DNA from 2 places in the Roseburia sp. 831b genome. Region 1 is predicted to be linked to the other one. Evidence: a T-box and tRNA genes for the amino acid it is inferred to sense, from the RefSeq annotation. Region 1 holds a T-box; the other holds one or more tRNA genes.

Region 1 (3,406 bases):
GGAGTGACAAGTCATATCTCAGGTCTGTTTAGCCGCAGAGGCTATAACATTGACAGTTTTTCATCCGGAGTGACAGCGGATCCAAGATACACAAGAATCACGATTGTTGCCAGCGGTGATGAACAGATTTTAGAGCAGATTGAGAAGCAGCTTGCAAAGCTTGAGGATGTATTAGATATTAAGAAGTTAGAATCCGGTTCTTCTGTGACAAGAGAACTGATTTTAGTTAAAATCCGGGCAAAGGACACGGAACGTCAGCCGATTATGAATGTAACTGAGATTTTTCATGGCAAAGTTGTAGACGTGACGCGCGATTCCATGGTGATTGAACTTACCGGACATCAGGATAAGTTAGAGGCTTTTCTTGATTTGTTGCAGGGATATGAGATACTGGAATTGGCCCGTACAGGAATTACAGGACTGACAAGAGGTTCAGCCGATGTTAAAATTTTAGATTAAATTATTTTGGAGGAAATAGATATGGCAGCAAAAATTTATTATCAGGAAGATTGTAACCTTTCACTTTTAGACGGAAAGACAATCGCAGTTATCGGTTATGGTAGCCAGGGACATGCACATGCATTAAACTTAAAGGAATCCGGATGTAATGTCATCATTGGACTTTATGAAGGAAGCAAATCCTGGAAGAGAGCAGAAGAACAGGGATTTAAAGTTTATACAGCAGCAGAAGCAGCAAAACAGGCTGATATCATCATGATCTTAATCAACGATGAACTTCAGGCAGATATGTACAAGAAAGACATTGAGCCAAACCTTGAGCCAGGTAACATGTTAATGTTTGCACATGGTTTCAACATTCATTACGGATGTATCAAACCACCAAAGGATGTCGATGTAACAATGATTGCACCAAAAGCTCCAGGTCATACAGTTCGTTCTGAATATCAGGCAGGAAAAGGAACACCTTGTCTTGTAGCAGTAGAGCAGGATGCAACAGGAAAAGCACTTGATTTAGCACTTGCTTATGGTCTTGGAATCGGTGGAGCAAGAGCTGGTCTTCTTGAGACAACATTCCGTACAGAGACAGAGACAGACCTCTTCGGTGAGCAGGCAGTACTTTGTGGTGGTGTTTGTGCATTGATGCAGGCAGGTTTCGAAACACTTTGCGAAGCTGGATATGATCCAAGAAACGCATACTTCGAATGTATCCATGAGATGAAATTAATCGTAGACTTAATCTACCAGTCAGGTTTTGCAGGAATGAGATATTCTATCTCTAACACAGCTGAATATGGTGATTACATCACAGGACCTAAGATTGTGACAGAAGATACCAAGAAAGCAATGAAACAGATTCTGACAGATATCCAGGATGGTACATTTGCAAAAGACTTCTTACTTGATATGTCACCAGCAGGTCGCCAGGTTCACTTCAAAGCTATGAGAAAGCTTGCATCTGAGCATCCATCAGAGAAGGTTGGTGCAGAGATTCGTAAACTTTACAGCTGGAACAACGAGAACGACAAACTCATCAACAACTAATTCGAACAGAATTTACATACGAAAAAAGATGGACGGAGCAATCTGTTCCATCTTTTTTTCAAATCTAAGGTTGACAAAAAGAAACGTTATGTTAAAATAAATCATATCATTTGAATAAAAAAAGACAAGGATAAGGAGTATTAAGAACGGAGATAGCAAAGAGAGTCATCGGTTGGTGTAAGATGATGTATGGAAGTTCCCAACTCGCCTTTGAGTCCCTTGAGTGAAGTACAGATGTAGTTACAATAGTAGGTCAGGGCGTTTCATTCGCGTTAAGAATGTCTGAGTGCGTATTCTTTCGAATACGAATGAGAGTGGTACCACGGAGCAATTTCCTTCGTCTCTTTATGAGACGGAGGATTTTTTTGTAATAGGAGATTTTGTTTCTGTTACATAAAAATGTTTCGCGAGAATCGCACTGCGGCGGAGTGGAACAATGTCGCAACAATTTAGGAAACACGCCAAGTGTGTTTTTCATAGGACAGGAAAGAGAGGAAAAGAAAATGGCAGAACTTTATAATCATAAAGTGGTCGAAAAAAAATGGCAGAAAGTCTGGGATGATGAGAAGGCTTTCGCAGCAACAGACGATTATTCCAAACCAAAATATTATGCATTGGTAGAATTCCCATATCCATCCGGACAGGGATTACATGTAGGTCACCCAAGACCTTATACAGCACTTGATATTGTGGCAAGAAAGAGAAGAATGCAAGGATACAATGTCCTTTATCCAATGGGCTGGGATGCATTTGGTCTTCCAACCGAGAACTATGCAATCAAGAATAAGGTTCATCCTAAGATTGTAACAGAAAAGAACGTTGCTCATTTTAAAGAACAGCTTCATTCTCTTGGTTATTCTTTCGACTGGGATAGAGAAATCAATACCACAGATCCAGAATACTACAAATGGACACAGTGGATTTTCTTAAAACTTTTCAAAGCAGGTTTGGCTTACAAGAAAGAAATGCCAATCAACTGGTGTACCTCCTGTAAAGTCGGTCTTGCAAATGAAGAGGTTGTAAATGGTGTCTGCGAGCGTTGTGGCGCACCGGTCGTTCAGAAAGTAAAGAGCGAGTGGATGTTGAAGATTACAGAATACGCAGATAAATTGATTGAGGGATTGGATGACGTTGATTACATCGAGCGTGTCAAAGTATCCCAGAAGAACTGGATTGGACGTTCCAACGGTGCAGAAGTTGATTTTGCAATCAAAGGAAAAGAAGATAAACTCCGTATTTATACCACACGTTGTGATACCTTATTCGGTGTTACTTACATGGTTGTTTCCCCGGAACATCCATACCTTGATAAATATCAGAGCGACATCAAGAACTGGGATGAAATCATAGCATACCGTGAAGCTGCTGCAAGAAAATCAGACTTTGAGAGAGCTGAGCTTGCAAAAGAAAAGACAGGTGTTGCAATTGATGGTCTTACTGCAATCAACCCTGTTTCTGGAAAAGAGATTCCAATCTGGGTATCGGATTATGTATTGATGACATACGGAACAGGTGCTATCATGGCGGTACCTGCACACGACGAAAGAGACTGGGAATTTGCTAAGAAATTCAATCTTCCAATGGTACAGGTTGTCGCAAAAGACGGCGAGGAAGTTGATATTTCAAAAGAAGCATTTACAGATGTTGCAACAGGTGTATTAATCAACTCTGATTTCTTAAATGGCTTAGAAGTAAAAGCTGCAAAAGAGAAGATGATTTCATATTTAGAGGAAAATAAAATCGGAAAGGCTAAGACAAATTATAAATTAAGAGACTGGGTATTCTCACGTCAGAGATATTGGGGAGAGCCAATTCCGATTGTTCATTGTGACAAGTGTGGCTTTGTTCCGGTTGACGAGAGCGAACTTCCATTGCTTCTTCCAGAAGTTGACAGCTACATGCC
Region 2 (3,406 bases), 970 kb from region 1:
ATTCGCGAATTTTCGCCTGCCTGAATGGATAACACGCCCTCAATCACAAGCTCCATCTCCAAATGTTCCGCAGCGCAATTCTTATCCAATTTTCTTGCGATTGGAATACAAAGCCAGTTTGCAATAACCGAACCATATAAGGTTGTAATCAGGGCAAGTGACATTCCAGAACCAATGGAGGTTGCATCTGTCCCCATGGTTTTCATCATATTAATTAAGCCAATCAAGGTTCCTATCATTCCCCATGCAGGTGCATACGCTCCAAAATCTTCCCAGAACTTCACACGTTTTCTTTCGTTTTCTTCTTTGTGATCCATCTCGGTTTCCAAAATATCTCTGGCTAGTTCCGGCTCTGTTCCGTCCACAATAAGATTGATTCCTTTTTTCAAAAGCGGGTGCGTCAGGGAATCTGCTTTTTCTTCCAGACTTAATAAGCCTTCTCTTCTTGCAATATCCGACAAATCCAAAATCAGTTCCGAAATTTCTTCCAGATGATTTCCTTTTCGCTCAAAAGCAATTCCAATTCCCTTTAACCCATTCCAAAAATCTTCAAACGAATCCGCCGTCGCTAAAACGGCACATAAAGCTCCACCGACGGTAAGAATAAACGATGGAATATGTAAATAGTTGATTACCGTCTGAATGCCTCCATTGGTTGATATTCCAAACAGGATTGCTAAAAAACACATGAAAAACCCAGTCATGCCTGCTTTATTTAATTTCATTGCGAATTCCTCCTAAATCTTTTCTCTCTCTATCTTTATCTTTTGATTTAGGCGAGCAAAATGCAACCTACTTATCGTAGAATCCCAATCGGAACATCCATAGAGTCCTATTTTCTCATTCTTTGCTCAATTACTGCTAAAATGACATAAGTAATCAATGCATATAAAATCGGGAGTGCCAGTACTGCAAGTTCTACATACAACATGCTCATATCCTCAATGACTGACATGACACAGACAAATGCAACGATACTCACGCAGACACCAATTGGAATCACAATCGTTTTGAGCAGCCTTACCACATCCTGTTTTGCCGTCCTTGTTGACAATAACACGCATGCAATACAAAGGCAGGCTCCAATCAAAAATGCCGGTACATCTATATACCACGACATGTGATAATAGGTGTAAAAGAACATCATGGCAAATCCTGATATTAGAAACAGAAATCCAATCATCATGGATATCACATTTTTCTTTTTGTTTTCCCGGTTCTCTTTTAATAAGGTTAAAATATGATTTTCTGCCTGTCTGGCATATTCCGTGTTCTGCAATTTCTCTCCAGATAAAAGTTCATTGATGTTAATCTGCAATATGGAACATAAGGGAACCAGCAAACTTACCTCCGGTAATCCTTTTCCAGTCTCCCATTTTGAAACTGTTTTGTCACTGATATGAAGCTTTTCTGCCAGGTCTTTCTGCGTCAAGCCATTCTCTTTTCGCATCTGTTGGATAAAAAGTCCTATTTTCTCTTGCTCCATGCTATTCATCTCCTTACAAAGAAGTCTTTTGTTTCACCGCTACTCATATCTTCCCGGTATAAATATTAAAATGTAACAAAAACCCTAGGAACATTTTGCAATGTTTCTAGGGCTTCTTATAAGCGTGCGTGAGAAGATTCGAACTCCCGACACCTTGGTCCGTAGCCAAGTGCTCTATCCAGCTGAGCTACACACACATATTCAATTTGTACATCTGTACAATGCCGGCGACCGGAATCGAACCGGTACGATGTCGCCACCACAGGATTTTAAGTCCTGCGCGTCTGCCAGTTCCGCCACGCCGGCATACAACTTACGTTGTAAATGGGACCTACAGGGCTCGAACCTGTGACCCTCTGCTTGTAAGGCAGATGCTCTCCCAGCTGAGCTAAGATCCCATGCGATACTTGCAGTAAGTGTCAACCTACTACGAACGACCCAAGCGGGACTCGAACCCGCGACCTCCGCCGTGACAGGGCGGCGCTCTAACCAACTGAGCCATTGGGCCATATTATTTTGTAACTAGTGGACCATCGGGGACTCGAACCCAGGACCGACCGGTTATGAGCCGGTTGCTCTAACCAACTGAGCTAATGGTCCATAGAACCTGAGGTTCTTTAAAGCCGATGATCGGACTCGAACCGATAACCTGCTGATTACAAATCAGCTGCTCTGCCAATTGAGCCACATCGGCATAATGCCTCTTTACAGTCGACTAGTTATGAACACATTAAAGTGTTAAGTGACTCCGACGGGAATCGAACCCGTGTTACCGCCGTGAAAGGGCGATGTCTTAACCGCTTGACCACGGAGCCATACTATTGCGAAAAAAAGCTCCCCGAGTAGGACTCGAACCTACGACAGCGCGGTTAACAGCCGCGTGCTCTACCAACTGAGCTATCGAGGAATATGTTGAAAGTAAAATCAACAGTGATATTATACCTTCAAAACTTCATACAGTCAATACCGAATTTACAAACTTTTTGGTCAAGCCCTCGACCTATTAGTGACAGTCAACTGCACATGTTGCCATGCTTCCATCTCTGCCCTATCTACCTTGTAGTCTTCAAGGGGTCTTACTCCCGAAGGAGGGATATCTCATCTTGAGGGGGGCTTCACGCTTAGATGCCTTCAGCGTTTATCCCTTCCGAACTTGGCTACTCTGCCATGCCGTTGGTCGACAGCAGATACACCAGTGGTTCGTCCATCCCGGTCCTCTCGTACTAAGGACAGCTCCTCTCAAATATCCTCCGCCCGCGCCGGATAGGGACCGAACTGTCTCACGACGTTCTGAACCCAGCTCGCGTACCGCTTTAATGGGCGAACAGCCCAACCCTTGGGACCTGCTACAGCCCCAGGATGCGATGAGCCGACATCGAGGTGCCAAACCACTCCGTCGATGTGAACTCTTGGGAGTGATAAGCCTGTTATCCCCAGGGTAGCTTTTATCCGTTGAGCGATGGCAATCCCACTTTATGCCACCGGATCACTAAGTCCTAGTTTCCTACCTGCTCCACCCGTCGGTGTCGCAGTCAAGCTCCCTTCTGCCTTTGCACTCTTAAAATGGTTTCCGACCATTCTGAGGGAACCTTTGAGCGCCTCCGATACCCTTTCGGAGGCGACCGCCCCAGTCAAACTCCCCGCCTGGCATTGTCCCTTCACCGGATCACGGTGACAGGTTAGAAACCCAATACTGCAAGGGTGGTATCCCAACAGCGACTCCACTCAAACTGGCGTTCAAGTTTCTTAGTCTCCCACCTATCCTGTACATGCAGTACCGAATCCCAGTACCAAACTGGAGTAAAGCTCCATGGGGTCTTTCCGTCCTGGCGCGGGTAACCAGCATCTTCACTGGTACTTCAATTTCACCGGATGTATTGTCGAGACAGTGCTCAAATCATTACGCCTTTCGTGCGGGTC

The links. The T-box of region 1 lies ahead of leuS (leucine--tRNA ligase). A T-box ahead of a tRNA ligase gene usually reads a tRNA of that ligase, here a tRNA-Leu.
Region 2: it has a tRNA-Leu gene. The T-box ahead of leuS (leucine--tRNA ligase) is inferred to sense a tRNA for this amino acid. The anticodon was not compared.

The regions. Positions count from the first base shown of each region.
Region 1 is NZ_CP135162.1:1,309,548-1,312,953, reverse strand. Features, by position in the region: gene ilvN (acetolactate synthase small subunit) at 1-459, shown strand, start outside; gene ilvC (ketol-acid reductoisomerase) at 481-1,503, shown strand; T-box leader at 1,622-1,851, shown strand; gene leuS (leucine--tRNA ligase) at 2,007-3,406, shown strand, end outside.
Region 2 is NZ_CP135162.1:2,280,962-2,284,367, forward strand. Features, by position in the region: gene BIV16_RS10425 (motility protein A) at 1-725, opposite strand, end outside; gene BIV16_RS10430 (helix-turn-helix domain-containing protein) at 833-1,486, opposite strand; tRNA gene BIV16_RS10435 (tRNA-Arg) at 1,610-1,683, opposite strand; tRNA gene BIV16_RS10440 (tRNA-Leu) at 1,709-1,792, opposite strand; tRNA gene BIV16_RS10445 (tRNA-Val) at 1,812-1,884, opposite strand; tRNA gene BIV16_RS10450 (tRNA-Asp) at 1,921-1,994, opposite strand; tRNA gene BIV16_RS10455 (tRNA-Ile) at 2,013-2,086, opposite strand; tRNA gene BIV16_RS10460 (tRNA-Thr) at 2,108-2,180, opposite strand; tRNA gene BIV16_RS10465 (tRNA-Glu) at 2,230-2,301, opposite strand; tRNA gene BIV16_RS10470 (tRNA-Asn) at 2,321-2,393, opposite strand; rRNA gene BIV16_RS10475 (23S ribosomal RNA) at 2,470-3,406, opposite strand, start outside.